DNA from 3 places in the Brevibacillus sp. WF146 genome. Region 2 is predicted to be linked to each of the others. Evidence: riboswitches for the same ligand, from Rfam matches in the RefSeq annotation. Region 2 holds a riboswitch; each other region holds the start of a gene.

Region 1 (10,063 bases), 540 kb from region 2:
TGAGCGTGGGATTCACCCAGAACGCGTCGGCATGGCGCTCGGGCTTGTTCACAAAGGGTCTTTCGCGGATAACCGTAGGCATCAGCCTGTCGGTCAGCTCCCGCCACTCCTGACGGGACAGCTTGCCTGTCCCCGCGTGGCCGATGTACCAAAACTGAAAGTCCTCATCGTAAAGGCCCAAAAGCACCGCGTTGACAACCCCGCCGTTCAAGGTGAAACCGCCAATGGCCGCAATCACATCCCGGTAATGTTTGATCTTCAGCCACACCTCTTTTTTCGCGCCGATAAGGTACGGGGCATCCAGCCGCTTCATGACAATGCCTTCCATGCCGTGCTGCCGGATCACCTCAAACAGGGCGGAGCCGTTATCGTGGGACGGCACCACTTGAACGTGGCTGTTCGGTTCGATCGTTTCGGTCAGCAGCCTGATTCTGTCCTGCAAGGAGCGTTGGTTGATCCATTCCCCGTTCAGATACAGACAGTCAAAAATCATGTAGGTGATCGGCACGGTCTGCTGCATGCGGGGCACGTTCTGCATGCGGCGAATCCCGTCCCGGCGCATCACTTCGTGAAAGGAGGGCTTGCCGTCGCTTCCCAGCGCGATCACCTCGCCATCCAGGATCACGGAGTCGGCTCGGCAGTACGTGCCGAGATCCGTTATTTCGGGGTAGTGCAGGGTGCGCTCGTTTCCCTTTCGGTTGAACAGCCGCACGTTCCTGCCGTCGTGATAGGTCAGGACGCGAACGCCGTCCCATTTCACCTGGGCAATCCAGCCCGGGTCCCGGGGTATGGTGTCGCTCCCCACTGGCTCCATCGGGATAATCGGTTTCATGTTCCACCTCATCCGCGTAAACGGGATTTGCCGCCGGACGGAACGAAGGGAGCCGTCCGGATCGGCCTCATCCATGATTGTTCCCCAATTGGCCGGGGAAGTCTGTGCCGATTCCACATGAGCTGCAAACAAGCGAAAGAGGCGATGAGCGGCATCCGTCTCATCGCCTCGGCTGCGGTTCAGTAGTACGTGCTTTCAGCGTACAGGCATTTGCGGCAGGTCATCGACAGCGGGCCGTCGGCAAAGTCGTGTTCGCACTCGGACTGGAGCTTCGCCAACTGCTGCTTCACCCTCAGCCATTCGGCCTCCAGCCGTTTTGCTTCCGCGAGAAGCTGTTCCGCCTGGTTCACACGATCTCCTCCTCGTCTTGCAGGTGCGCGTGGGGCGCCGGGAAGCGCCGCCTACGTGTAGAGCCGGTTCCCCCGTTTCCGGAAGGCGACCGCCTGCTCTTTCAGCCCTTGTTCCACGGCCGTCTCCACGGTCAGGTTGTTCTCCTGCGCGTACTTGCGGATTTCCTGCGTGATGTTCATGCTGCAAAATTTGGGTCCGCACATCGAGCAGAAGTGGGCCGTTTTCGCCCCTTCCGCCGGGAGCGTCTCGTCGTGGTACTCGCGGGCCCGCTCCGGGTCAAGCGACAGGTTGAACTGGTCGTTCCAGCGGAATTCGAACCGCGCTTTGGACAGGGCGTCGTCCCGCTCTTGGGCGCGCGGGTGTCCCTTGGCCAGGTCGGCGGCATGGGCGGCGATCTTGTAGGCGATCAGCCCGCTGCGGACGTCTTCCTTATTAGGTAAGCCGAGGTGCTCCTTGGGCGTCACGTAGCACAGCATGGCCGTGCCGAACCAGCCGATCATGGCCGCCCCGATGGCGGAGGTGATGTGATCGTAGCCGGGGGCGATGTCGGTGGTAAGCGGCCCCAGTGTATAGAAGGGGGCTTCCTGGCACACCGTGAGCTGCCGTTCCATGTTCTCGCGGATCAGGTGCATCGGCACGTGGCCGGGGCCTTCGATCATCACCTGGACATCGTGCTTCCAGGCGATCCGGGTCAGTTCGCCCAGCGTATCCAACTCGGCAAACTGGGCCTCGTCGTTGGCGTCGGCGATGGAGCCGGGACGGAGGCCGTCTCCCAGCGATACGGCGATGTCGTACGTCTTCAGAATCTCGCAAATCTCCTCAAAGTGGGTATACAAAAAGTTTTCCCGGTGATGCGCCAGGCACCAGGCGGCCATGATGGAACCGCCGCGGGAGACGATGCCGGTCACCCGTTTGGCCGTCAGCGGAATGTAGCGAAGCAGCACGCCGGCGTGGATGGTGAAGTAGTCCACCCCCTGCTCCGCCTGTTCGATCAGCGTGTCACGGTACACCTCCCAGGTCAGCTCCTCCGCCTTGCCGTTCACCTTTTCCAGCGCCTGGTAGATCGGGACGGTGCCGACCGGAACCGGGCTGTTGCGGATGATCCATTCCCGGGTGGTGTGGATGTGTTTGCCCGTGGACAGGTCCATGATCGTGTCGGCCCCCCAGCGGACGGCCCATATCATTTTTTCCACTTCCTCGCCGATGGAGGAGGTGACGGCGGAGGTGCCGATGTTGGCGTTCACCTTGACGTGAAAATGGCGGCCGATGATCATCGGTTCGCTCTCCGGATGGTTGATGTTGGCGGGGATGATCGCCCGGCCGCTGGCCACTTCCCGACGCACGAACTCAGGCGAGACGCCCTCGCGGATCGCCACAAACTCCATCTCCGGCGTAATGATGCCGCGGCGGGCGTAGTGCAGTTGGGTGACGTTTTGTCCCTGGCGGGCGCGCAGCGGCCTGCGTCCGTTGGCGGGAAAGACGGGGACGGACGCCCCCTCCCGGTTGTACCGGTAGCCGTCGTCCTCAGGCCTGCGCTCGCGGCCGTCGTATTCCTCGGTGTCGCCCCTCTCCGCGATCCAACTGCTGCGCAGGGCGGGCAGCCCCTTGCGGATATCGGTGATGTAGTCGGGTGCCGTATACTCCCCGCTGGTGTCGTAGACGCGCAGAGGCGGGTTGGGCACTTCGCCGTTGGGGGTGATGGACGGCAGCAGGGAAATCTCCCGCATCGGCACGCGGATGTCCGGTCTGGAGCCCTGGACGTACGTTTTGCGGCTGCCCGGAAACGGCGGGACGGCCGATGCGGAGATGAAGGGGAAAGATGAAGTGGACATGAAAAAAACCTCCTTGTCACGGTTGCACGTGGCGTGAACCCTGCGGGAGGCGGAGAAGCCGCGTCACGAAAAAACGCCGCATGGAACCATGCGACGCCAGACGCAGTTAAGAAAGGGCGTGCGCGAACAGACGCGCACCCCGTTTCTCGGTGTCAAGAACATTCCTCCGCTGGCATTACCCAGTTCAGGTTCAACGGTCGACGGCGGATCAGCCATCCTCTCAGCCTGGTTCCCCAAGCTCCCGTGCATGTGTGTAATGTTGTACGGAACCAGCTTACCACTTTCATAATATTCCCGGCAAGAGGTTTTGGAGCTGTCCAACTTATTTTCCTCCTCCCTATCATGCTGACCCGGACTAAAACTGTTTCTGTAGACCCACTCGGGAGTCGTCTGGTACGATGAAGGTCGTGTGAAAAGGAGTCTTGAGGTGATGCAGGTGGATGTGTACGCGAATCTGAAGCAGGGGGAACGGGGAGTGTGGGTCAGCATTATCGCCTATGTCTGCTGCTCCCTGGTGAAAGTGGGGGTGGCGCTTGCGGCAGGCTCGGAAGCGCTGCTGGCGGACGGACTGAACAACACGACCGACGTGGTCGCTTCCGTCGCCGTGCTGATCGGCCTGCGCATTTCGCGAAAGCCGCCCGATCACGACCATCCCTACGGCCACTTTCGCGCGGAAACCATTTCGGCCCTCGTCGCATCTTTCATCATGCTGGCGGTCGGGATCGAAGTCCTCAGCCGGGCGATCTCCTCGCTGTTCAACCCGGAGATGAAAGCGCCCGACATGCTGGCCGGTTGGACCGCCCTGGCAACCGCTGCCGTTATGTTCGGCGTCTACCGCTACAACCGGCGGCTCGCGCGGGCGACCCACAGCCAGGGCTTGATGGCTGCCGCGGAAGACAACCGCTCCGACGCTCTGGTCAGCGTCGGCACCTTTGCGGGAGTGGCCGGCGCCCAGTTCCAACTGCATTGGCTGGACCCGCTGACCGCGCTCGTGGTGGGCGGGATCATCCTGAAAACGGCGTGGTCCATTTTCCGCGAGGCTGCGCACCGGTTGACGGACGGGTTTGACCGCGGAGAACTGGAAGCGCTGCGCTCCACCATCGCCCAGATCCCCGGCGTCAAGGACATCAAGGACATCAAGGCGCGCTACCACGGAAGCAGCGTGCTGGTCGATGTCGTGATTCACGTGGATCCCAGACTGAACGTGACGGAGAGCCACACGATCACCGAGGATATCGAGGCGCGGATGAGGGCCGCACACAACGTCAACGCCGTGCACATCCACATCGAGCCGGACGAACGGTCCCAGCGCTGACGACACGAAAACCTGTCACTGCCCGTTAGCGGGCAAGGGACAGGTTTTTTTCATCTTTCTGTCTTTGGTATAATGTGGATGAAACAGATGAACATGGCAATCAGCGAGACAAAACGAAAGGGTTCAGGAGGTTGTGCACCGTGCGGAAACAGGCTGCAGCGGACATGGAGACTGCGCTGAACGGACTAAGGAAGCGGGCGGTTTCACTGTTTGACATCCCATCGTCGTACAGGCTGCTGATCGAAGATGGGGGGCGTCACCAAGAAGGGAAGGCCACGTTTCTCTGGGTCAAGCCCGACAGCGAGGAAGGGATTGCGGTCACGTTCAGTTCGGAGGGAAAGCTGGTTGAATTTACGCAGGATGTTCCCGACGAGTGGAATCGTCGCCCGGTGCTGCCGGTTGATGCATTAAGGCGGCGGGCGGAACAGTTCGTTTCCAGCCACGAACCCAAGGCGCTGGAAGCATTCTCTCACGTGACGGTGACCACAGAAAAAAACGGCGTCTGGGTTCACTTTTGCCAGGAGGCGCTGGGATTGCCGCTGCCGCTGTCAGGCTGCCGCGTCAAGGTGCACCAGAGCGGCGCGGTGACCGATTTTACCTATTTCGGCGTGCAGCCGCTGCCGGAACCGCCCGCGCGGTTGGTGGGGGAGGCGGTGTGCGAGCGTTTCCTGGAAAACGACGTAACGCTTAGGCTCGAGCTGAAGCTGCTTCCGGAGAGCGTATTCGCCGGCGGGGGAGGAATGTGGCGGCTGGTGTATGAACCGGAGTCGGTCTACCTGACTTTTTCGGCGGAAACAGGCCCGCAGGCAAAAGCGGCGGCGGACGAAGAGAATGTGAACTGGCTCCCCCTGTCGGCTGAAGCCGTTTCAGCTTGTGAACAAGGCGTCGAATCGCTGGAGGAACTGATCGGGATTGACCCTGTCCACTACGAACGCATTCAGCAGACCGCGTTGTTCGCCGCGGAGAACCAGACGGCTGTGGTTTGGGGCCGTCGCGACCGTGTCTCGCAGGAGCCCGATCGCCCATACCGCTCGATTAGAGAATTTTTCCTCAGGCGGCAGGAAGAACGTGCGGCCATGGCCCAGCTTGATGCGAACACGGGACGTTTGCTGAGCTTTTGGCGATGGGAAGAGGAAGCAGGTACGCTCCGCCTGTCCCGTGAGGAGTGTTTGGAGCGGGCCGTTTCCTTCCTGCGGCGGGCGGTGCCGGAACTGCTGCCCCTGCTGGAACTGGCATCGGATGTCCCGGACGAGGGAGGGGACGAGCGCCGCGAACGGGAACATTTTCGGTTTCGCGTCCGAAGAGGCGGCATCCCCTGCGAACCGGGGTTCCTCTTCGTCACGGTTCATTCCTCAACAGGGCGGATCGAACGTTTTTCCGGGCTCGATGCGCCTCCAAACGGGTTGATTCATGCGCCGATCATTCCCGCCCTGCCGCCTCGAGAAGCCCTGCGTCGTCTCCGGGAGGAAACCGTATTTCGCCTGCAGTGGGGGCGGTGCCGAGACGGCGGCCAGTCCCTCTACCGCCTGCAGTACGCGGCCGTTCACAAGGAGTCGGGACTGCCGGTCCGCCTCGTTGACGCCTGCAGCGGCGAGGTGATTTGCGAAAGGCGGCACGGTTAGAGCGCTTTGGCAAAGGCGCGCTTCAACATCGGCGGCGTCACCATGGTCGTCACAATCACCACAATCAACAGCGCCGTAAACTGGCCGGCCGGCAGCAGCTTTGTCTCCAGACCGATGGCCGCCAGAATCAGGGCCACCTCCCCGCGCGACACCATGCCGCTGCCGACGGCGAAGGCGGACGGCCGGGAAAAACCGGTAAGACGTGCGCCCGCTCCGGCGCCGACCAGTTTCGTCAGGACGGCGATGACGGAAAGAACCACGATCTGCCACACCTGGCCGCCGATACCTGCAAACGATACGGACAGCCCGATGCTGACGAAAAAGACGGGCACGAAGATCGCGTAGGCGATCGGTTCCAGCTTGTGTTCCACCGCCTCCTTGAATTCGGTCCGGGAGATGGACAGTCCGGCGGCAAACGCGCCGATGATGCCAGCCACACCCAGGGATTCGGCCAGCCAGGCAAAAAAGAAGCACACGATCAACCCGGCGCTGATCACCGCCTCTTCCACGCGCAATGGGGCCAGCTTTTTCATCACCCAGGGGACAACCTTCCAGCCCAGCAGGATGATGACGGCAAAAAACGCCGCTTTCTTGCCGAGGACGAGAAGTAGTGGCGTTTCCGCGCCGCCGAGAACACTCATCAGGATCGCCAGGGCTGCGACCACCAGAATGTCGTCCACAATCGCCGCGCCGAGAATGGTCGTGCTTTCGCGCGTGTGCAGCTTGCCCAGCTCCTTTATGGTTTGGACCGAGATGCTTACCGATGTGGCCGACAGCAGCAGGCCGAGAAAGACGGCGTTGATTGGCTCCAGGCCAAAAAAACGGGCAGCCAGATAGCTGCCTGCAAACGGCACCAGCATCCCGCCGACGGCAACGGCTACAGAGGCGTTCCGGTTTTTGCGCAAATCGTCCAGATTGGTTTCCAATCCTGCGAGGAACATGAGAAGCAGGACGCCTACCTGGCTCAGCTCATGCAGCACTTCCGTACGCTCGATTACCCCCAGCACGGCCGGACCAATCAGGATGCCGCTGAGCAGCTTGCCGAGGACGGCCGGCTGCCCCAGGCGCACACTGTACTCGCCGGCCAGCTTGGTCACCAGCAGGATGATGAACACTTGAAGGGAGAAGAGCACGTTCGCTCATCCTTTCTACTAGGGAATACGGACATGCAGCGGATCAGGACGACTTCGCCTTTTTGCGCCTCAGTTTCTTGGTGGTCGTCGTGGTGGCGCCGGCGGCCGGCTCCTGAGAGGGCTCTTTGCCCGCCGCCGTCCGTTTTTTGGCGGGCGCGGCCGGCGTCGGCTCCGGCTCCAGCTTGGCGGGAGCAGACGCGCCGCCGGTTGCGGCGAGACTCTCCTTCAACGCCTGCATCAAATCGATCACGTTGGCGCGTGGAGCCGCCGGAGCGACAGCCACTTCCTCTCCTTTCCGCTTGTTCTCGATCATCGCCTGCAGTTGGCTGCGGTATTCGTCTTTGTACTTGGCCGGATCAAACGGCGTCGTCATGTTGCGGATCAGCTCCGCCGCCATCTTCAACTCGTTGTCAGCCAGCGGGACGTCCGCTTCGGGAAGCGATGGCACCTGTGAGACGGGGCGAACCTCGTCGGGATAAAAGATGGTTTCCAGCATGATGCAGTGTTCGTACAGCCGGACCACCGCCAGACTTTGGCGGTTGCGCATCGTCACGCGGGCAACGGCAATTTTCCCCGTTTCTTCCATCGCTGCCCGGAGCAGGGCGTACGCTTTTTCTCCGGTGTCCTGGGGGGAGAGAAAATAGCTTTTGTCAAAGTAAACCGGGTCGATTTCGTTCAGATCGACAAAATCGAGGATCTCGATCGCTTTCCGCGTTTCCGGGGCAATCGCTTCCAGATCCTCGTCGCGAATGATCACGAAGTTGCCCTTTTCGTATTCAAATCCCCGCACGATCTCCGACGCGTCCACTTCCCGCTGGCAGTGCGGGCACATTTTGGCGTACTTGATCGGCGTGTGGCACTCGCTGTGAAGCTGGCGAAAGCGGATGTCCCGCTCTTCAGTCGCGGTATGCATCCGCACCGGGATATTGACCAGGCCAAAGCTGATCGAACCTTTCCAGACCGTGTGCATGTCAGACCTCCTGTCAGGGTTTGCTGTCAGTAGTATTTGCACCCCGATGGAACGAGCGGGAGGGAAATGCAGGTCATTTTACTCGACAAGGCATGCTTTCTTTTTGTACAGTGAAAGCAAAAGGGGGAAGAGCGATGGACGAGCTGAAAAGCATGATCGCGGGATTGGGGCAGCAGTTGAGAGGGCTGGACGAACGGATCGGCGGGCTTGAGCAGCGGATCGGCGGGCTTGAGCAGCGAATGGACCGGTTTGAGCAGCGAATGGACCGGTTTGAGCACCGCTTGGACATCATCGAAAGCGACGTGCGCGAGATCAAGGACCAGGTGGTGCTGATCAAAGCGCAGGTCGCTCGTAACACGGAGTCGGAGGGCGTCATTCGCGATTTGCAGGAATTGGTGAAAGAGCACGACACGGATATTCGCCTGCTCAAAAAAGCGGTGGCCAACCAGTAACAGCGCCCACCTGCACATCGCGGTGAGCAGGGGAGGTGCACGCCCGGCCATAACAGGAGGAGTGTTATTTCGCATGCTGGAAACCGACCGATTGTTTTTTCGCCCGTATTGCCCGGACGATCTTCCTTTTCTTGATCGTCTGCTGAAAGACCCGGACGTGGTCCGCTTCATCGGGCACGGCAGGCCGAGAACGGATGAAGAGGTTGCCCGCTTTTACGATTGGGTGCAGCGGTCCTACGCTTCCGGACTGGGGCTGATGGTGGCGGTACGGAAACAGGATATGCGGCCCATCGGCCATGCGGGACTGGTGCCGCAGACGGTGGACGGGAAGCCGGAGACGGAGATCGGTTACTGGATGGCGAAGGAATACTGGGGAAACGGCTACGCGTCCGAAGCGGCGAGAGCGTTTCGCGAGTACGCGGCAGCGGCGAAAGGGCTGAGGAGATTGATCTGCCTGATTCAACCGGGAAACGCCGCATCCGTACGAGTTGCCCAAAAGATCGGAATGATCCGGGAAAAAGAGATTGTCATCAGGGAGAAACAGGTGCACGTTTACGCGTGGGAACAGTCCTGACAACGCCCGGCGCAAGGCACATCCCCGGTTGCGCTGCTTCATCATCCAGCCGATTCCGATACAACGCCAGCCGTTTCTCATCACGGCTGGCTTTCCGTCATTTACTGCCCGTGTTTGGTCACATCAGACTGGTCGGCTTCCGACTGCATGCGGCGCGCCGCTTCCGTGCCGACGCCGGTGCGGTCGGCGAGGGACTGGGCGGCAGAGGCTTCCTGTTTTTGCTTCGACGGCCGTTTTTCTGCCATGGGGTCCGCCTCCTTTTTCGAATAGTGTGCCGCCCGGAACACAAAAAAATACCCCACCGCCATTGGCGATGAGGCAGCGGTTTAACTTCTCCCCAAGGGAGATTGGGCACGGCATGTTCCTATCAGACACGCAGCGCGCCAAAGTAAACCGCCTTTCAATTATGGGAGAGGAGAAACCGGAGGAAGAGCTTATGGGGAAACGTAAGTCTTCTCCGCGGTTGTCAGCGACACCGTTGCGTCGCTATCCATATTCTTTGCCAGACCTTCCAGCTCTTATACATGGACGGCGCAATTTTTTTCCACGGCACAATTTTACGCGGCAGACCGGTTGTGTTAGTATGAAATCATTCTCATTCTCCATACATACAAAGGTGAGGCATTATGCGAGTCATCGCAGGTGAACACAAGGGGCGCAGGCTGTTGGCCGTCCCCGGCAAAGGCACGCGGCCCACGACCGACAAGGTGAAGGAATCCATTTTCAATATGATCGGCCCGTACTTTTCCGGCGGCTGGGCCCTAGATCTCTATGCCGGAACCGGCGGGCTGGGGATCGAAGCGCTCAGCAGGGGAGCGGAACGGGCCGTTTTCGTGGAACGGGACGCAAAAGCGCATGCGGTCGTCAAGCAAAACATCGCCGCCTGCCGGCTGGAAGACCGTTCCGAGCTGTACCGCACGGATGCTTCCCGGGCGCTGAAGGCACTGGGGAAACGCGGCGTCGCGTTTGACCTGGTCTTTCT
Region 2 (10,063 bases):
GTCGGCGGAGCAGTTGGAAAAGATCCTCTCCTACCTCGACATCGGCAGACAGGAAGGGGCTCAGTGCCTGATTGGCGGTGAACGCAACATCCTCTCCGGCGACCTGAAAGACGGATATTACGTCAAGCCGACCGTGTTCAAAGGACAAAACAAGATGCGCATCTTCCAGGAAGAGATCTTCGGCCCGGTCGTCTCCGTGGCCACCTTCCGGAACCAGGCGGAAGCGCTGGAACTGGCCAACGACACGCTGTACGGCCTCGGCGCGGGCGTCTGGACCCGCGACGTGAATCTGGCGTACCGGATGGGGCGCGAAATCCAGGCCGGCCGCGTCTGGACCAACTGCTACCACGCCTATCCGGCGCACGCCGCGTTTGGCGGGTACAAGGTATCCGGCATCGGCCGCGAGACGCACAAGATGATGCTCGATCACTATCAGCAGACGAAAAACCTGCTGGTCAGCTACAGCCCGGATGCGCTCGGTTTCTTCTGATCGGGACAAAGCCCCGGCGAAAGGAGGAAGTGCATGGGCACAGTGCCGAAAGTGCTGGCGACGGAAGCGGCGCTGCGGTTGATCGAGCGGCTGAAGGGCAGGTACGGTCAGCTGTTGTTCCACCAGTCGGGCGGATGCTGCGACGGCAGCTCGCCGATGTGCTATCCGCGCGGAGAATTTCTCATCGGCGAGAACGACGTCCTGCTGGGCGAAATCGGCGAGACGCCCTTTTACATGAGCGCCGCCCAGTACGCGTACTGGAAGCACACGCAGCTCATCATCGACGTGGTGCCAGGGAGAAGGGGCATGTTTTCCCTGGAAGGGCCGGAGGGCGTCCGGTTCCTCACCCGCTCGCGGGTGTTTACCGACGAGGAGTACCGCACCTTGAAAGAAACCGGCGCGCTGTGACAAGCGGCGGCACGGCGCCATTCCATCAGGAAACGAGGCATCCCGGAGGATCATCTTCGGGATGCCTCTGTTTTTACGACGAAAACACTCAGCGCAGAAAGAGCTGGTAGAAAGTGACGTCGTGATAGCGGCCAAACTTGAAGCCGACTTCACGAAAAACGCCGATCGGCTGAAATCCGAGCTGTACGTGGAGGTTCACGCTGGCTTCGTTGCCGCTGGTAATGCCGGCGACGATGGTATGATACCCCAGCGTTTGTGCCAGACCGATGAGTTCGGTCATCAACCGTTTGCCGATTCCTTTCCCATGATGATCCTGGTGCACATAGACGGATGATTCCGCTGTTTGGCGATAGGCAGGCCTGTCGCGAAATTTGCTCAAACAAGCGTAGCCAACGACGGTCCCTTCCTCATCGGCGACGAGCAAAGGGTATTGCTCATCAAATTTCGCAAACCATTTCCGCCGCTGCTCCAAGGTCTGCTCCTCCAGGTCAAACGTGGCAGCGGAAGTGCGCACAACGTAATTGTAGATGTCCAAAAGGGAGGGAAGGTCACATTCGGCTGCCTTTCGTACACGAATCCTTGACATATGGTTCACCACCTGCACATTTGAGGCAATTATATGTGAGGTTTTCTTACATGATCAAGGGGTCGCTTCCATTTTTTTGTGATCACAAGCACAGGGCCGTTTTCCGTGAACCATTCGAGAAGACGACGTCCTTGACACCGGCTCCCCCTGCGGCTAGCATGAGAAGACGATTGACTTGACTGTAGAAACGGAGAGAACACCTGTGCGGGAATGGACGAAGACGGACATGGAATCGCTCGCCAGCCAAACGGACAAACCGGCAGCCGTGTTCGTTTACACGCCGCTGTGCGGCACCTGCAAGCTGGCCGAGCGCATGCTGACGGTGGTGCAGGAGGCGCTGCCCGGCTTGACGCTGTACCGGGCCAATCTGAACCTCCTGCCTGAACTGGCGGAGATGTGGCGGGTGACCAGCGTGCCGGCGCTCCTCATCCTCGAGCGGGGGGCCGTCGCCGAACGGCACTACGCGCTTCGCTCGGTCGATTTTTTGTATCATGTGCTCAAGCGTTTTGCCTAGACAAACACCTATCTCCCGCGCGTTGCATACATGGAAGAGAGAGACAAAACGCGAAGGAGGAGGCGCATGCAAATTCATGTGGTACAGCAGGGGCAGACACTGTCAGGCATCGCCCAGGCGTACGACTCATCGGTCGAGGCGATTGCGCGGGCGAACGAGCTCCCCGAGTCCGGCAGGCTTGTCATCGGACAGGCGTTGGTAATCCCCATTCGGGGCAGCTATTACTGGGTGAGGCAGGGGGATACGCTCTACACCATCGGCCGGCGTTTCGGGATCAGTGCCGCGGAGCTGGCCCGGGTCAACCAAATCTCACAATTCCGTCCTCTACAGGTGGGAATGCGGCTGTACATTCCGCCGCGCCCGAGACCTGCAGCTGACTTCAATGCCTATGCCGAGCCGCGCCGGACGGTGCCGCCGGCGTTGGAGGCGGACGTTCGCCGAGCGTCGCCGCATCTCACGTACCTGGCTCCGTTCAGCTTTCGGATCAGGCGGGATGGCACGCTGTCGCCCCCGCCGCTGAATGACTTTGCGGAGATTGCCCAGGCGAATCGGAACGTCCTGATGCTGGTGGTCACCAACCTGGAGGGGGAACGGTTCAGCTCGGAACTGGGCAGCCTGGTGCTGAACGACATGACGGTGCAAAACCGCCTGCTGGACAACATCATCAGTACGTCGCAGCGGCTTGGTTTTGGCGACATTCACTTCGACATGGAAGCCCTGCCCGCCACCGATCGGGACGCCTATGTCCGCTTTTTGCGCCGCGCCCGCCAGCGGGCGAGCGAAGTGGGGAAAATGGTCTCCGCCGCCCTGGCGCCCAAGACCAGAGCCGATCAGCCGGGGCTGTGGTACCCCGCCCACGACTACCGGGCGATCGGAGAGATCGTCGACTTTGTCGTGATCATGACGTACGAATGGGGATACAGCGGCGGTCCGCCCATGCCGGTTTCGCCCATCGGTCCCGTTCGCCGGGTCCTGCAGTACGCCTTGACGGAAATGCCCGCCAACAAGATCTTGATGGGCCAAAACTTGTACGGGTACGACTGGAGACTGCCCTTCCGGCCCGGTACGACGGCCCGCGCCCTCAGTCCGCAGGCGGCGGTCGCGCTGGCGCTGGAGAGGAATGTCAACATCCAGTACGATTATCGGGCGCAGGCGCCGTTTTTCGAGTATTCGGACGACGAGCAGAACCGCCATCGCGTCTGGTTCGAAGACGCCCGTTCGATCCAGGCCAAATTCAACCTGGTCAAGGAACTGGGACTGCGCGGCGTCAGCTACTGGAAGCTGGGGCTGCCGTTTCCGCAGAACTGGCTGTTGATCGAAGACAATTTTCGCGTGCGCAAGCGGGCGTGAACGAAGCGGCGAAACAAAAGGCGTACCACCGAACGGGGTGTACGCCTTTTTCTCCGCCTGCCAATCATGGTATGATGGTGCAAAACGGAAGAAGGAGAGAGCCTATGGGAGAATGCAGATTGAATCACAGCGCGGAAGACGTGCGGGCGAAGCTGATGGAGCAGACGCCCTACCTGCCCGGAGCGCTGGCTGCCCGCCTGGAAGGGCTGCTCGCAACGCCGCTGTCCCAGGAGACGTTGAACGAACTGTTCCACCTGTTGAAAAAATACGATCTCGCTTCGCCGGAGGAACGGGCGGAACGGGAGCAAAAGCTGGCACGTCTGGCCGGATGAGAGCAGCCTATCCATGAGCGCCGCTTGTCCGAGACCGACCCGCTATTCGCCGATCGGCCTGCGGCCGGCGTACCCTTCGTGAATGCCGTGGTAATGGCTGACTGTCGGCTCGCCCTGACGCCAGCAGAGCAGCACCTCCTGCCCGTTCAGCACCGAAGGAAAGTCGAACAGGCCGATATCGATATCCTTTACCTGAACGCCTTGTTCGTAGAGCCGGTTCATGCGCATCTGCGCCTCCAGTTCCATGAATTCCAGGCGGCATTCCAGCGTAAAGACCGTGCCGTCGTCCGGGGGCTGCTGTTTCTTTGCCTGCTCCAGCTCCTGATAGGTTGCAGCGAATTGGCGCTTGGCCTCCTGCAAAAAGGAAAGCTCTTGGCGTACATACGGCAGCATCCGATTGGCTTCTTCCACCGTGAAATACTTTTTTGCCAAGCATCCCACCTCCTGGTTCTATTATAGGGAGAACCGCGAGCGGAGGAAATGGACAGAACGCCGGCAGGAAGACAGGAACCGGCAGTAAGGAGTGGCTATGAACAACCGATTGTACTATGACGATCCGTATTTGCACACGTTTGAAGCGTACGTGCTGAAGCAGGGGACGGAACCCGACGGTACCCCGTACGTGGTGCTGGACCGCACCGCCTTTTACCCGACTGGGGGAGGGCAGCCCTGCGACTGGGGCGAGCTGGACGGCATCCGCGTCATCGACGTGGAGGAAGTGGACGGTGACATCCGCCATCGGCTGGAAGCTCCGCTGTCTCAGGAGCGGCAGCGGATCACGGGACAGATCGATTGGCCCAGGCGGTTTGACCACATGCAGCAGCACGCCGGGCAGCACATTCTCTCGGCGTCGTTCGTCGAGGCGCTGGGGGCGGAGACCGTCGCCTTTCACCTCGGCAGGGATCACGTCACCATTGACGTCCGGCTGGACGAACTGTCCGTCGAGCAGGCAGAGCGGGTAGAGGCCCTGGCCAACCGCATCGTGCTGGAAAACCGGCCCATCGAGGCACGGTTTGTCACGGACGCCGAACTGGCCGTCATGCCTCTCCGCAAGCAGCCGACCGTCAGCGAGAACATCCGTGTGGTGATCATCCCCGACTTTGACTACAACCCCTGCGGCGGCACCCATCCGGCCCGGACCGGCGAAGTGGGGCCGATCAAAATCACGGGCTGGGAGCGGCACCGCGGCAACATCCGGGTAACGTTCCTCTGCGGCTGGCGGGCGCTCTCCGACTATTCCCGCAAGCATCTCCTGCTGCGCGAGTTGACCCGCACGCTGAACGCCGGCGAGGCGGAGCTGGCCGAGCAGGCGCAGCGGCTCGTGGCGGAACGGGAGCAGTTGAAAGAGACGCTGGAGGAGAAAGAAAAACGTTTGCTCGAAGGCGAGGCGCAGTCCCTGCTGGCGCAGGCGGCCCGTCTGTCCGACATGCGGCTGGTCCAGGCCGTTTTGGCCGGTCGAAGCATGCAGCAGCTGCAGCAGCTCGCCAGACTGGTAACGGCACAGGCAGCGGACGCGGTCTGTCTGTTCGCGGCGGAGGGAGAAAAGCTGCAGCTCGTGTTCGCCCGCGGCGAGCAGGTAGCGCTGCCGATGAACCAACTGCTGAAGGATACGTTGCCCTTGATCGACGGCAAGGGGGGCGGCAATCCGGCGATGGCCCAAGGAGGGGGCGCGCCGGTCCGTCCTGCGGAAGCGGTGCTGGCCCACGCCCGCCGGCTGCTGGAGGAATCGATCAGGGTCCAACAGGACTGACGTTTTTTCAGGAAAGGAGAGAAAGGCATGTCGATCTGGAACACGGGAGACCTGGTCCGCGTCTCCTACAAGACGGGTGAATACGTAACGGAAGTGCTGGAAGATCACGGGGACAAACTGCTGGTCAAGGTGCTTGCGGTGCTGAAATACCCGACGCAGGGGGACCTGCACAACCCGTACGAGGTGGATGTGCCGCTGTTTCATCAGCGTCCCGCCCTGTCCTATCAGGAAAAGATCATGGTGCCCAGTCAGACCGTGATCCGTTACGGCGGAGCGGTGCCCGACTACAAGGAATCGGTCCAGACCGCTCTGGAGCGGGAGATGGACAAACTGCGCAAGATGGTCACGTGGGCCCAGCGTTGTCTCGACGAGCTGGAGGCACTGCGCAAGGAGACCTTTACAAACAACGGATAGCGTGCTACTGTAGTAGTCAAGCAAGCAAAACCGCATAGCGCAATACCAAACGGGAGCCGAGCATAGTCGGCTGAGATTGTAACGAATGTGTTACTGACCGTTGAACCTGACCTGGGTCATGCCAGCGGAGGAAGAGGTATCGGCTGCATCAACGCACTGTCGTGATTCCGTGCCGCGTCACGCGCGCCGGAGTGCGACCACTGCACATGCGCAACCAAAACCATCCGTGGCGGATGGTTTTTTTGTTTGCCGTCCGCCCGATATCCGTGCGAACGGCTTCTTCTGTCTGGGGTTCGGTCAGGCAGGGAAGCCGTTTTTTTACGGCAGGAAGGCGACAGGCGGCCGGCCATTCCCGACGGCGCTGACAAAAGGAGGGGGAACATGCTGGTACAGTTGAACGGCAAGCGCGTGGAGCTGGACGACGAGGTCAATACCGTCCGGGCCCTGCTTCTGTCCTACCAACTGCAGGAGAAAATCGTGGTCGTCGAGCGCAACGGCGAGATTGTCGACCGCGCCCGTTACGAATCCACGCCGGTCGCGGACGGCGATCGGATCGAAATCGTTCACTTTGTCGGAGGAGGCTGACATGATGGATACATTAAAAATTGGACCGTATGAGTTTCGTTCCCGCCTCTTGCTGGGAACCGGCAAATTTCCCGATCTGGACACGCAGAGCCAGGCGGTGGCCGTATCGGAAGCGGAGATTCTCACCTTTGCCGTGCGCCGGCTCAATTTGGAAAATCCGCACGAGCCCAATTTTTTGGAACGTTTGGATTTGAAAAAATTCACCCTGCTGCCCAACACGGCCGGCGCTTACACGGCCGAGGAGGCGGTGCGGATCGCCCGGCTGGCCAAGGCGTCGGGGCTGTGCGACATGATCAAGGTGGAAGTGATCGGCGATCCCAAGACGCTTCTGCCCGATCCAATCGGCACGTTGGAGGCCTCCCGCATCTTGGTGGAAGAAGGCTTTATCGTGCTGACCTACACCAACGACGACCCGATTCTCGCCAAACGGCTGCAGGAAGTGGGCGTGCACGCGGTCATGCCGGGGGCGTCGCCGATCGGTTCCGGCCAAGGGATACTCAACGAGCACAACCTGCGCTTCATCATCGAAGACGCCAAGGTTCCAGTGATCGTGGACGCGGGCATCGGGTCGCCGGCCGACTGCGCCAAGGCGATGGAGTTGGGCGCGGACGGCGTCCTGCTGAACACGGCGGTGGCGCTGGCGGACAACCCGGTGCTGATGGCCGAAGCGATGAAACTGGCCGTGGAAGCGGGGCGCAAGGGCTTCCTCGCCGGGCGCATCCCGAAAAAGCGCTACGCCTCGGCCAGCAGTCCGACAGAAGGGATGATTGAATAACGTGGAACGCGTCACGGCAGCCATTGCCGAGCGGAGAGAAGAGCTGTTCGCCCTGCTGGCCGAGCTCATCGCCCATCCCACGGTCAGCCCGCCCGCCCGCAACAGCGGCGGCGCGCAGAGCCTGATCGCCCGAAAGCTGCGCGAGCTGGGCTTTGATGTGGACCGCTGGACGGTCTTTCCCGGCGATGACAACGTGGTGGGCCGCCTGCGGGGCACCGCACCGGAGCGGGCGAACAGCCTCATTGTCAACGGACATGTCGACGTGGCGGAAGTGGGCGACGACAGCGGCTGGACGTATCCGCCGTTCGCCCTCACCCGCGGCCGGGACGGACGCCTGTACGGACGCGGCGTCGCCGACATGAAAGGCGGCCTGGCAGCCAGCCTGTTTGCCATTCAGATGCTGCGCGAGCACGGAATCGAGCTGAAAGGCGACCTGATCTTCCAGTCCGTGATCGGCGAAGAAGCGGGCGAAGCAGGCACGCTCGCCGCCATCGAACGGGGCTATACCGCCGATTACGCCGTCGTCGTGGACACCAGCCACCTGCACATGAAGGGACAGGGCGGCGTGATTACCGGCTGGATCACGGTAGAGAGCCCCGTCACCCTGCACGACGGGATGCGGGCCAGAACCATCCACGCCGGCGGACGAGTGCACGGCGCCTCCGCGATCGAGAAGATGATGAAGATCATCGCGTCGCTGCAGGAACTGGAACGCCACTGGGCGGTGATGAAGACGTACCCCGGATTTCCGCCGGGCAGCAACACGATCAACCCCGCGGTCATCGAAGGCGGCCGGCATGCGGCGTTTATCGCCGACCGCTGCGCGCTGTGGATTACCGTCCATTTTTACCCGAACGAATCGCATGAAGCGATCATTCGCGAGATCGAAGACCATGTGTTGGCGGCGGCCGCGGCCGACCCGTGGCTGCGGGACCACCCGCCCGCATTCCGCTGGGGAGGCCGGTCGATGATCGAAGAGCGGGGCGAGATTTTCCCCTCGCTGGAACTGGATCTCGGCCATCCGGCGCTGTCCAGGCTGAAGCGGGCCTATGAGGCAGAGATGCAGTGTCCGCCTGTGGTGGACATGTCCGGAACCGTGACGGATGCGGGCTGGTTTGCCCACGCCGGAATTCCGGCGGTGATATTCGGTCCCGGCGAGCTGTCCCAGGCCCATGCCGTCGACGAGTCGATCGATCCGGACGAACTGGTCCGCTTTGCGCAAATCATGGCCCGGTTTCTCGCAGACTGGTGCAACACGGAGAAGGAGTGAATATCGTCGTGGCGACTTTTACACAGCGCCTGTTGAACAGCGTGGCCCCGATCTGGGAGCGCACGCATCGCCATCCGTTCGTAACCGGCTTGGGCGACGGCAGTTTGCCGGTTGAATCGTTCAAGTTTTACCTGAAGCAGGATTACGTCTACCTGATCGACTACGCCAAACTCTTCGCGATCGCCAGCACCAAGGCGGACGATCTGGCCACCAGCGCCAAGTTTGCCGCCCTGCAGGAGGCGACGCTCCATCACGAGATGGAACTGCACCGGCAGTACGCCGCCCGCTTCGGGATTTCCCGCGAAGAACTGGAGGCGACCCAGCCGTCGTTTGTAATGCTGGCCTACACCAGCTACATGCTGAAAGTGGCCCACCAAGGCACGCTCGCCGAACTGGTCAGCGCCGTTCTGCCCTGCATGTGGAGCTATTGGGAGATCGGCAAGCAACTGGCGCAGGTGGACGGCGCGCTGGATCACGAGCTCTACGGCGAGTGGGTGCGCACCTACAGCTCGGACGAGTTCGGCCAACTGGCGCAGTGGCTGATCGGGCTGATGGATCAACTGGCGAAAGGCAAAAGCGAGCGGGAACTGGCCCGGCTGGAAGAGCATTTTCTCAATACGTCGCGCATGGAGTACCTGTTCTGGGAGATGGCGTACCGGAGGGAAATGTGGCCGTGCGAGAAAAACTAGCCTTCGCGGGCGTCCGTTTCTCCTACGGGGAGAAAGCCATTCTCGACGGTTTTCAGCTCGCGGTCGGGCGCGGCGAACTGGTCAGCCTGATCGGACCGAGCGGGATTGGCAAAAGCACGCTGTTTCAGTTGGCAGCGGGCCTGCTGCAGCCACAGGACGGGGAGATCAGGCTGGACGGCGAACCGGCGGCCCGGCGGCTGGGTCAGGTCGCCTATATGCCGCAGCGCGATCTGCTGATGCCGTGGCGGACGGTGGTGGAAAACGCGGCGCTGCCGCTGGAGATCCAGGGAATGCCGCGCAAAGAAGCGCAGGCCCGGGTGCGGCAGGAACTGCCCCGCTTCGGTCTGGGCGGCTGGGCGGACGCTTATCCCGCGCAGCTCTCCGGCGGCATGCGGCAGCGCGTCTCGTTTTTGCGCGCGCTGATGACGGGCAGCGACCTCCTGCTCCTGGACGAACCGTTCAGCGCCTTGGACGGCATTACCCGGATGGAGATGCAGGAGTGGCTGCTTGCGATGTGGCAGCAGACGGGCAGCACGATGCTGTTGATCACCCACGACATCGACGAGGCGATCCTTCTGGCGGACCGGATCGTCGTGCTGCTCGGCAGCCCGATCAGCCTCCCGGTGGAACTGGCCGTCCCGGTGCCGCGGCCGCGCTCGCTGTCGAGCCGCAGTCACCCGGCGTTTCAGGCGCTGCGTGAGCAGATTTGGGAGCTCCTGCGCCAATCGGCGGCGGCACAGCCGGTCGGGAGGTATGCGTGATGAGGACGGTTCACCGGGGAATCTGGTTTGGCGCCTCACTCGTGCTGCTCCTGGCCGGCTGGGAGGCGGTCTGCCGCCTGTTTGCCATCCCGCCGTTTATTCTCCCGCCGCCAAGCGCCGTGCTGCTGGCCGTATGGGA
Region 3 (10,063 bases), 1.6 Mb from region 2:
CGAAGTAGGAAATCAGCGCGGCGGTGCCGAGGCCGAGCAGGACCCCGATCAGACCGCCAATCAGGCAGACGATCACCGACTCGATCAGAAACTGGACGAGAATGTCCCTTCGCCGCGCTCCCAGCGCTTTGCGGATGCCGATCTCGCGGGTCCGCTCGGTGACGGAGACGAGCATGATGTTCATCACGCCCACGCCGCCGACGACCAGTGAAATGCCCGCGATCACGCTGAATACCATCGTCAGTGTGCCGGTCACCTGGTTGAACTGGCTGACCTGCTGCTGCATGCTCACGGCCCGGTAGTGGCCTTCTTTCTGGTGCTTGCGGCTCAGGTACTGGATCGACTGCTGCATGGCGGCATTGACCGACTCCTTGTCGGTCGCCTTGCCGATCAGGTAGCTGACCCACGGCTCTTCGTACCGGCTCTGGTCAAACCGGATGGGCACGTAGGCGCTGTAGGACTGCTCCATGTCGAAGCGAAACTTGTCCTCCTTGAACGTGCCGATCACGACCAGCGAGGTGCTGCCCATGCGGACGCGCTGGCCCAACGGGTTCATCCGGCCGAACAGCTTCGTCGCCAGCTCCTCCTCGAGGACGACCACCGCCCGCAGCTCCTTGTCATCCGCCGCGCTGAAAAAACGTCCCCTGGACACTTTTACGGTCGGCTGCACCTTCGGAAAATCGGCCGTCGTGGCGTACAGGTTGACGCGCTCTTCCTTTTTCGGCCCCTTGAGCATCGCCGTGGTTTGGTTCATCGGTACGATGTGCTCGATGTTGGGACTGATTTTGCTCAGCACGTCGGCGTCCTCCACGGTGAGGTCGTCCGGCGCATGCTCTTCCTTGCTGTCGAAGTCAACGAAGACGTTGAACGAGTTTTGACCGAATTTCTCCATCTCGCTGACGATGGCTTTCTGTCCGCCTTCTCCCAGCGCGGTGACGGCGATCACCGAGGTAATCCCGATCACAATCCCCAGCATCGTCAAGCCGGAGCGCATCTTGTTCGCCCAAATGCCTTCCAGGGCGCTGCGAAAACTTTCCCAGACGTTCATGTCGTGATCACCTCGTCGGACGGAACGGCAGTCAGCCGGTTTTCCACCCGTTCGTCACGAATGATGACGCCGTCCTTGAACGTGACGATGCGTTCCGCGTGCCGGGCGATGTCCGGCTCGTGCGTAACCAGGATGATGGTGACGCCCTGGCTGTGCAGTTCCTGAAACATGGCCATGATTTCGGTGCCGGAGCGGCTGTCCAGGTTGCCGGTCGGCTCGTCAGCCAGCAGGATGGACGGCCGGTTGACCAGCGCGCGGGCAATGGCCACACGCTGCCGCTGCCCCCCGGAGAGCTGTGTCGGCTTGTGGTGGACGCGCTCGGCCAGCCCGACGCGCCCAAGCGCCTCCAGCGCCCGTTTTCGCCGTTCCGCCCGTCCTACGCCGGCGTACATCATCGGCAGTTCCACGTTGTGCAGCGCCGTGGAACGGGCCAGGAGATTAAAGGATTGAAAGACGAAGCCGATTTTTTGATTGCGCACTTGCGCGAGCTGCTTGTCGGTCAGTTTGCTGACCTCAATCCCGTCCAGCGTGTAGGTGCCGGAATCGGGCCTGTCGAGGCAGCCGAGCATGTTCATGAATGTCGATTTGCCGGAGCCGGACGGCCCCATGATGGCGACGAATTCCCCTTTTTCCACGGTGAGCGAGACGCCTTTCAGGATGGGCAGTACCGACTCGCCCGTCTTGTACGATTTTGTCAGGCCTTCGACGTGCAGCATCGGTCGACCTCCTTTCTTCCGAACAGGTTAGATGCCCGAATTCTGCGGTTCCGCGGATGGCTGGACCGGGGCGTTCTCCTGGAGGGAGTCAAACGGACCGAGAATCACCTGTTCGTCCCCTTTCAACCCCGACTTGATCTCAGCGAACAGCTCGTTTTCCACACCCACGATCACTTTCCGCTTTTTCGCCACGCCGTTCTCCGCCACCCAGACAAACGTGCTGCCGTCCGCATCCTGCTGAACCGCTTCGATCGGCACCTGCAGGGCGTTGTCGATCTTTTCCACGGAGATGTCGATGTCGACGTGGAAGCCCGGTTTCAAGGCGGACAGGTCGCCGCTCGGTTCCAGCGTCACTTTTACCCGGGTCTTCTCCCCTTGGCCCGAGCTGTTTGGCGTTGTGACGGCGATCGGGGAGATGCGGATCACCTTGGCGCTCAGCTTTTGCTTGCCCAGCGCGCTGCCTTCGATCACCGCGGTCTGCCCCAGCCTGATCTTGCTGACGTCGGACTCGTTGATGTCCGCCTCGATCAGCAGATGGTTCAGATTGGCCAGCGTCAGGATTTCCGTTCCCTTGTTCACGTATTGGCCGTTTTCTGCGGCCCGCTCGATGACCGTTCCGTCGGCCGGCGCGACCAGCACGCTTTGCACGCGTTCTTTTTCCAGCAGGGCTTTCTCCGCCAGGCGGGAGTTGATCTGCGCCTCTAGGGAGGCGATCTCTTCCCTGCGCGGCCCTTTTTGCTTCAGCGCGTACTGCTGCCTGGCCACGTTGAGCGCGGACAGCGCGGAGTCCACCTGCGCCTTCGCCTTGTCCAGCTCCTGCTGGGTCGTGGCGCCCGACTCATGAAGCTGCCGAATGCGTTCGTACTCCCGTTTGGCGTTGTCGTAATCCCGCTCCGTCTGGGCGACGCGTTCCCGCTCCTGCGCCAGTTCTTCCGGTTCGCTGCCGGCCTGTGCCTTGGACAGGTTGGCCCGGGCCAGTTCGATCTGCGCGTCGATCTCCATGATCCGGCTGTCCACGTCGGAGGTGTCGATCTTGCCGATGACCTGTCCCTTTTTGACGGCATCCCCCTCCTTCACGGCAAACTCGCGCAGGATTCCGTTGACGTTGGCGTATATCCGCTGCTTGTCTTCGACGGTGACGATCCCGGAGGTGAGTACCTTGGTCTCCAGCGCGGCCGTGGTGACCTTTCCCACGCTGACAGGCGTTCCCGCTGCCTGCTGTGAGCCCATCAGGGTCATGCTTGCGGCTCCCACGGCCAGTACGGCAGCGACGGAGCCGACGATCCACCAGCGTTTCTTCATACGTTCCTGTCTCCTTGCCTAATCATGTTATGAGGTTCGAATGGTTTTACGGGGCTGGAGGGAAAAGGTAACAACGGGCACAGGTTGTTCACAAAATGTTCACAATTATGCGGCGAATCCATGATGGATGGACAGATCGGACTTCTTGCGCTGCCGGTTCGGCGGCAAACATGATAAGATGAGAAGCAGAAACAACCACGTCTTTTGGGGAGGGAGCCATGAACCAAGCGCTTCGTTTCGACTACTCGAACGCCCTGGGCTTTGTTCGGCCGCACGAATGGGCGCAGCTTGCCCCGGCGGTCAAACAGGCCCACGAGCTGCTGCACGAAAAGACGGGGGCCGGCCGCGATTTTCTCGGCTGGGTCGATCTGCCCGTCGACTACGACCGGGTCGAATTTGAACGGATCAAACAGGCAGCGGCGAAAATCCAGGCGGAGTCCGACGTGCTGCTGGTCATCGGGATCGGCGGTTCGTACCTGGGCGCCAAGGCCGCCGTGGACGTGTTGGGCCATCACTTTTACAACCTGCTGCCCAAAGCCAAACGGCGCACGCCGGAGATTTACTTCGTCGGCAACAATCTCAGCCCGGTCTACGTCTCCCACCTGCTGGACGTTCTCGAAGGTAAGGACGTCTCCATCAACGTCATCTCCAAATCGGGCACCACGACGGAGCCGGCCATCGCGTTTCGCCTGTTTCGCGCCTGGCTGGAGAAAAAATACGGGCGCGAGGCAGCGAAAAACCGCATCTACGCGACCACGGACAAGGCGCGGGGCGCATTGAAACGGCTGGCGGACGAAGAAGGGTACGAAACCTTCGTCATCCCCGATGACGTCGGCGGACGCTACTCCGTGCTGACCGCGGTGGGCCTCCTGCCGATCGCCGTGAGCGGCGCGGACATCGACGCGCTGATGCAGGGAGCGGCGGCCGCCCGGGAGCGCTACCTGACGCCCGTCCTGGAAGAGAATCCGTGCTACCAGTACGCGGCCGTCCGCAATGCGCTCTGCCGCAAAGGCAAAACCGTGGAGCTCCTGGTCAGCTACGAGCCGCAGTTCCGCTATTTTGCCGAGTGGTGGAAGCAGCTTTTCGGCGAGTCGGAAGGCAAGGACGGCAAGGGGATTTTTCCCGCTTCCGCCGAGTTTTCTGCCGATCTGCACTCGCTGGGACAGTACATCCAGGACGGCTTGCGCCACCTGTTTGAAACGGTGGTGGCCGTGTCCAAGCCGGCGGCGGACGTGACGATCGGCGAAGACCCGGACGATCTCGACGGGTTGAATTTTCTCGCCGGCAAGGGCATGGACTTCGTCAACAAAAAAGCGTTTGAGGGAACGCTCCTGGCCCATGTGGACGGCGGCGTGCCCAACCTCGTGGTGGAAATTCCGGAAGCGACGGCCTATCACCTCGGCGAACTGATCTACTTCTTCGAAAAGGCGTGCGGCATCAGCGGCTATCTGCTCGGGGTCAACCCGTTCGACCAACCCGGGGTGGAAGCCTACAAGGCGAACATGTTCGCCCTGCTGGGCAAACCGGGGTACGAACGGCAAAAAGCGGAACTGGAAGCGAGACTGCGTGGAAAACAGTAAGACCTACCTGACTGTGGCCGAGACCGCCGCCTACCTGGAACTGCCGGAGACGTTTATTCTGGAAAAAATCCGCGAGGGACGCATCCGTGCCGTTCACAACGGCGAAGAATACCTGATCAACAAGGACCAGTTCCAGCATCATCTGGAGCAGATCCGCAAGCTGCGGGAATGGGAGGAAGCGACCCGAAACGAACCCATTCCCGAAAGCTACGACGTGAAAGACGAGGACTGAGCGCCGCGCTCTTGCCAGGGAGCGGCCACCGGTCTATACTGAAGGGTGTAAACGACATAACGGAAAGCAACTGGGGGAGTCCATCACGCAGGGCTGAGAGGACGGAAGCGATTGACCGTCGACCCTTTGCACCTGATCCAGATCATGCTGGCGCAGGGAAGTGGTTGCAAGCAAAAGAGCTGTCTGTGTTTGCGGATGCGCATCGGCCCACCTTTCCTGCCGGGGAAGGTGGGCTTTTCGCATGCGTTCGTCCGGCGGGGCGGCATCGGCGGGCGGGGGATGGCGGCCGTTTACCAAGGCTTCGCCGCACGGCAGGGCGGGGCGCAGTTCCAGCGAGGAGAGGAAGAACCATGACAAATTGTTTGATCGTAGGCGGAGGCATCATCGGATTAAGTCTGGCATACGAACTGTCGCGGCGGGGGTTGTCCGTCACGGTGGCAGAGCAGGGGCCATGGGGCGGCCAGGCGTCTTCCGCGGCGGCGGGAATGCTGGCTCCGCTCAAGGAGTTTTCCGAGCCCGGACCGCTGCTTGATTTGGGAATGGATTCGCTTCGCCTCTATCCGGAGTGGGCGGCGGAGCTGGAAGCGGAGGCGGGCGGTGACGTGCAGCTCAGCGTCGACGGGCTTTTGACCGTGGCATTGACGGAGGAGGAAGCGGAGCGGCTGCGCGCAAAGTTCGCCTGGCAGCGGGAGAGCGGTTACGACGTCCACTGGCTGACCGGAGCGGCCATCCGGGACGTCGAACCGCTGTTGACGGATCGGGCGGTGGCGGCGATCCACTCGCCGTCCGAAGGGCACATCAACAACCGGCTGCTGCTGCAGGCGCTGGTGACGGCGTGCAGGCGGCGGGGCGTGACGCTGCTTTCCGGCTGCGTGGTGACGGGCATCGCCACGGAAGGAAGCCGGGTAGTGGGCGTCGAGACGACGGCGGGACCGCTGCGGGCCGACGAAACCGTCATCGCCTCCGGGGCATGGGCCGGCATCATGATGGGCTGGCTGGGGCTGTCCATTCCCGTTCGGCCGGTACGCGGACAGATCGCGGCGGTTGCCTCGGCGGGGATTCCGCTGCGCACGGTGATTTTCGGCAGCACGGGCTACATCACGCCCAAACGGGACGGCAAAATCGTCATCGGCGCCACGGAAGACGAGGCCGGCTTTCAGCGGGAGGTCACGCTGTCGGGCTTGACCGGCGTGCTCAACGGCGTCATGCCGTATGTGCCGGCGCTCTCCTCGGCCCCGTTTTTGGAAGCGTGGGCGGGACTGCGCCCCGCTTCCGCCGACGGCAAGCCGCTGTTGGGGCCGGTGCCGGGATGGACGGGATTGTCGATCGCCGGCGGCCACTTTCGCAACGGCATCCTGCTCTCCCCGATCACGGCCAAGCTGATGGCGGATTATCTGGAACAGGGAAGGGCGGAGCGGCTGCAGCCGTTCTTGCCCGAACGATTTGCGGGCGTCTCGTTGTAAACGATCTTCCTTCCATAAATAAAACCGGTGCTTTCTCCTAAGAAGGCGCCGGTTTTTTCGTTTCGCCGCTGGCTTGGCCAAAAGGGGGTGTTCGGGGTGCCGGGCTGGGGCGCCTTGGTTGCCATTCAGGAATGGTTGGGTCGCAAAATGGGCTAGACTTGCCTGGAAAAATAGACACCTCCCCACACGCAGCCGTATATCGTAATACAGAAACAACAAGAGGGGAGGAGTTTTCATGGAGTCGTCGCAAAAACAACTGTTTCAGGCTGAACCGGCGGCGGTCAGCATGTTGAAGGATATGCGCCAAACCGTGCAGAACATTTGCAAGGAGCACGCGCGGCAAAAGGTACGGATCGAAGCGTTGGACGGCCGCGTGTACGAGGGCAAAATCCTCGATGTTGACGATTTCCACGTCTACGTGGAGATCGAGGAGAACGACGAGGGGCCGGACGAAGATCTGGGAGCGGTGGAGCAGGTCTCCAGCCGGTATCCGCACAACCCGCGGCCGCATAACGGATGCCCGCCTCGCGGCAATGCCGTCAGTCCATACGGTACGGCCGGTCCCAATGTCAGTCCGTACGGGTTGGTGAGCCCCTACGAGACAGGTCCCAACGTCAGCCCGTACGGGTTGGTAAGTCCCTACGAGACAGGTCCCAACGTCAGTCCGTACGGGTTGGTGAGCCCCTACGAGACGGGTCCCAATGTCAGTCCGTACGGGTTGGTGAGTCCCTACGAGACAGGTCCCAACGTCAGTCCGTACGGGTTGGTGAGTCCCTACGAGACGGGTCCCAACGTCAGCCCGTACGGGTTGGTGAGTCCCTACGAAACAGGCGGCCCCGATGCCAGCCCGTACGGAATGGTGAGTCCCTATGAGACGGCCGGTCCGCCCGGCAAACCTGACGAAGCGGTGAGCCCCTACGAGGAAGCCAGTCCGTACGAACAACCTGCCGAGAAGGTGAGCCCGTACGAGGCGGTCAGCCCGTACGAAGCGGTCAGTCCCTATGAAACCGTCGGTCCCCAGGGCAACGTCACGCTGCAAAACAACATCAATCTGTACGGCAGCCCGTATCCCCAGGTAAGCCCGTATACTGACGTCAGTCCGTACCCATACCCGCCCGATTATCCGTACGTTCCGTTCTACCCGTATGTTCCGTACGGCGTGTACGAGGCGCCTGTTTGCAAGAAAAAAAAGCGCCGCTGTCGCCGCAAGGTCATTCCCCTCGCGCTGTTTACCCTGCTGTCGATTGCCCTGATTTGACCATGGAACCAGCAAATGTGAAAGCCTCTGCCGGGCTGTTTCCGGCGGGAGGCTTTTTCCATTTTCCCCGTTGGTTGAGTACAACCGCGCCGTTTGTCGCACACTACCGGTTAGAATCCGGAAAGGCAGGGATGGAGATGCAACCGATTGACAGCAGTTTGACGGGAACGAGAGGCACGTTCGGCTACTTTCGCGAGTCGCTCGAACCGAACGGCTTTACCCTGGCCAACTGGGACTACCACCGGGGATTTTTTGACCGCAAGCTGGACGATCAGGGGATGGTGTATCTGCGGCTGCCGGTGACGGTCAAGGAAGGGGAACTGGACAGCCCGGACGCCTGGTTGGAACTGGGCACGCCGTTTGTGCTGAAACACGTCTACCAGACCGGTGTGGAAGAAGACATCGGCTATTACGTGCCCGTCGCTTCGGCGGCCATGAACCAGTTCCAGGAGCCGGCGGACAAGGATGCGCCTGTAGAACAGGTCTGGATGCGCAAGGCGGAGGCGATCGTCAGAGAGTTGGAAAAACGGTTTGCGTAGCATCAAACGGGCCTTGGGCAGGGGCCCGTTTTTTTGCGGACGACGCCGGCGCTGCCCGCCGGATGGACCTGCCCGCGGCTGATGGAGACGGCCGGCCAGCACCGGTCTGACCTGCCGGGGGCCCTGTCTATGGCGGGGGATTCCGCAGTGGTGTAGAATGGTAGCAACAGGAATGGATTCCCTTCAGGGGAGTTGAAAACGATGGCCTGGTACTACCCGCTGCTCAAACTGTACTGGCGTATCCGCAAGCCGCTGACGCTGGGCGTCCGGCTGATTGTCACGGACGACGAAAAAGGCGTGCTGCTGGTGCGCCACACGTATGTGGGCGGATGGTATTTGCCGGGCGGCGGAGTGGAAAAGGGAGAGACGTTTTTGGAGGCGGCCCGGCGTGAGCTGTGGGAAGAGTGCGGCGTAGAGGCGAGGGAGATGAGGCTCTGCCACCTCTACTACAGCGAGCGGGAAGGGAAGCGGGATCACATCGCGCTGTTCCACGTCACCCGGTACCGCCAGCATGAACGGCCGGAGACGGACCCGGAAGTGGCGGACATGCGCTTTTTTGCCTGGTCGGAACTGCCGGAGCAGTTGTCGCCTGCGACGAGGCGCCGACTGGAGGAGTTTCGCGCCGGCCGTTTTGCGGCGGAGCGCTGGTAGCCCGCGCCCGGTATCCCGGCCGCCGGAGTGTTCCTGTGACATTGTGAATAGCAGGCATGACGATTGTTTGTTATGTGCAGAAGTGAGGGTAGACCACCATGAAAATCGCCACCGTACTGCGGAATGACGACTACTCCCGGGAGGTAGAACGGGAGCTGAAGGAAAAACTGCTGGGAGCCGACAGCCCGTACCGCTTTGTCCAGGAGGAGGACGAGAGGCCCGATCTCGTGCTCTCCATCGGCGGGGATGGAACGCTGCTGGAGGCGGTGCATCAATACGGCTTTGAGCCGACGTACGTCGGCATCCACACCGGCCATTTGGGCTTTTACGCGGACTGGCGGCCGAATGAGCTGGATGCGTTCGTGCAGGCGCTGAAGCAGCAGACGGAGCCGTTTGTTGCCGAGTACCCCACCGTTCAGTGCCGCTTTCTGACCCGCGACGGCCGCATCATTCACAAATGGGCGCTCAACGAACTGGTGATCCGAAACGCGTCCCTGTCCACGCTGGTGGCCTGTGTGTACATAAACGGCGACGAATTTGAAACGTTTCGCGGAGACGGCCTGATCGTCTCTTCCCCGTCCGGAAGCACGGCGTACAACAAGGCGGTGAACGGAGCGCTCGTCCATCCATCCATCGAAGCGATCCAGCTCTCGGAGATCGCGTCGATCAACAATCAGGCGTACCGGACGATCAACAGCTCGCTGGTACTGCCCAAGCACCACGAGGTCGAACTGATCGTGATGAATCCGGAGATCATGATCGGGTTGGACCGGGAGCAGGCGGTCTGGCGGGACGTGTGCTCCATCACCTGCCGCGTCGGCATGGACAAAGTGAAGTTTGCCCGCTACAAGCGGCTCACGTTTTGGAGCCGGGTGCGCAATTCGTTTATTACGGGATAAACGCCGTAAACAGGCGGAGGAGGCGGTTGGGATGAAAAAAGTGGGGACGCTTGCGGCGATTTTTCGCCATCCCGTCAAGGCAATGCGCGGCGAGCGGCTGACGACGTGCCGCGTGGATGCATTCGGCGTGTACGGCGACCGGGGCTATTACTTCCGGGATGAGTCCAGGAACGGCAAGTGTCTCGGTGCGGACGCGGTTCCGGGCGTCTTGGGCTACACCGCCCGGCTGGCGGGTGAGAGCGGTGAGGACGCCTACCCGGAGGTGCGCGTGACCGCGCCGGACGGCACTGTGTACGGCTGGGAGGAGACGCTGTTCGCCAAGGTGGCCGAGGCGACGGGACGGCCGGTGACTGCTGTGCGCAGCACGCCGCGTGA

Evidence for each region. Region 2 has a riboswitch for thiamine pyrophosphate ahead of thiS (sulfur carrier protein ThiS). Riboswitches for the same ligand answer to the same signal wherever they lie in the genome.
Region 1: linked by a shared signal. The riboswitch ahead of thiC (phosphomethylpyrimidine synthase ThiC) and the one ahead of thiS (sulfur carrier protein ThiS) in region 2 are both predicted to bind thiamine pyrophosphate.
Region 3: linked by a shared signal. The riboswitch ahead of thiO (glycine oxidase ThiO) and the one ahead of thiS (sulfur carrier protein ThiS) in region 2 are both predicted to bind thiamine pyrophosphate.

What each region holds. Positions count from the first base shown of each region.
Region 1 covers NZ_CP109943.1:1,877,439-1,887,501, forward strand. Annotated here, with positions in the region: gene A6764_RS09305 (ATP-dependent DNA ligase) at 1-832, opposite strand, end outside; gene A6764_RS09310 (hypothetical protein) at 1,012-1,182, opposite strand; gene thiC (phosphomethylpyrimidine synthase ThiC) at 1,234-3,015, opposite strand; TPP riboswitch at 3,160-3,270, opposite strand; gene A6764_RS09320 (cation diffusion facilitator family transporter) at 3,452-4,330, shown strand; gene A6764_RS09325 (YcdB/YcdC domain-containing protein) at 4,471-5,952, shown strand; gene A6764_RS09330 (cation:proton antiporter) at 5,949-7,085, opposite strand; gene A6764_RS09335 (non-homologous end joining protein Ku) at 7,129-8,055, opposite strand; gene A6764_RS09340 (hypothetical protein) at 8,190-8,507, shown strand; gene A6764_RS09345 (GNAT family N-acetyltransferase) at 8,581-9,081, shown strand; gene A6764_RS09350 (hypothetical protein) at 9,183-9,326, opposite strand; gene rsmD (16S rRNA (guanine(966)-N(2))-methyltransferase RsmD) at 9,708-10,063, shown strand, end outside.
Region 2 covers NZ_CP109943.1:2,413,299-2,423,361, forward strand. Annotated here, with positions in the region: gene adh (aldehyde dehydrogenase) at 1-490, shown strand, start outside; gene A6764_RS12000 (DUF779 domain-containing protein) at 524-898, shown strand; gene A6764_RS12005 (GNAT family N-acetyltransferase) at 987-1,484, opposite strand; gene A6764_RS12010 (thioredoxin family protein) at 1,687-1,998, shown strand; gene A6764_RS12015 (glycoside hydrolase family 18 protein) at 2,065-3,348, shown strand; gene A6764_RS12020 (50S ribosomal protein L7ae) at 3,453-3,680, shown strand; gene A6764_RS12025 (DUF2203 domain-containing protein) at 3,723-4,112, opposite strand; gene A6764_RS12030 (alanyl-tRNA editing protein) at 4,210-5,430, shown strand; gene A6764_RS12035 (kinase-associated lipoprotein KapB) at 5,458-5,844, shown strand; TPP riboswitch at 5,884-5,994, shown strand; gene thiS (sulfur carrier protein ThiS) at 6,226-6,429, shown strand; gene A6764_RS12045 (thiazole synthase) at 6,431-7,204, shown strand; gene A6764_RS12050 (acetylornithine deacetylase) at 7,206-8,474, shown strand; gene tenA (thiaminase II) at 8,483-9,163, shown strand; gene A6764_RS12060 (ABC transporter ATP-binding protein) at 9,148-9,924, shown strand; gene A6764_RS12065 (ABC transporter permease) at 9,924-10,063, shown strand, end outside.
Region 3 covers NZ_CP109943.1:4,034,631-4,044,693, reverse strand. Annotated here, with positions in the region: gene A6764_RS20045 (ABC transporter permease) at 1-1,048, opposite strand, end outside; gene A6764_RS20040 (ABC transporter ATP-binding protein) at 1,045-1,764, opposite strand; gene A6764_RS20035 (efflux RND transporter periplasmic adaptor subunit) at 1,792-3,066, opposite strand; gene A6764_RS20030 (glucose-6-phosphate isomerase) at 3,285-4,646, shown strand; gene A6764_RS20025 (excisionase family DNA-binding protein) at 4,633-4,878, shown strand; TPP riboswitch at 4,941-5,054, shown strand; gene thiO (glycine oxidase ThiO) at 5,229-6,341, shown strand; gene A6764_RS20015 (S1 domain-containing protein) at 6,577-7,599, shown strand; gene A6764_RS20010 (YugN family protein) at 7,737-8,138, shown strand; gene A6764_RS20005 (NUDIX domain-containing protein) at 8,340-8,789, shown strand; gene A6764_RS20000 (NAD kinase) at 8,888-9,688, shown strand; gene A6764_RS19995 (MOSC domain-containing protein) at 9,720-10,063, shown strand, end outside.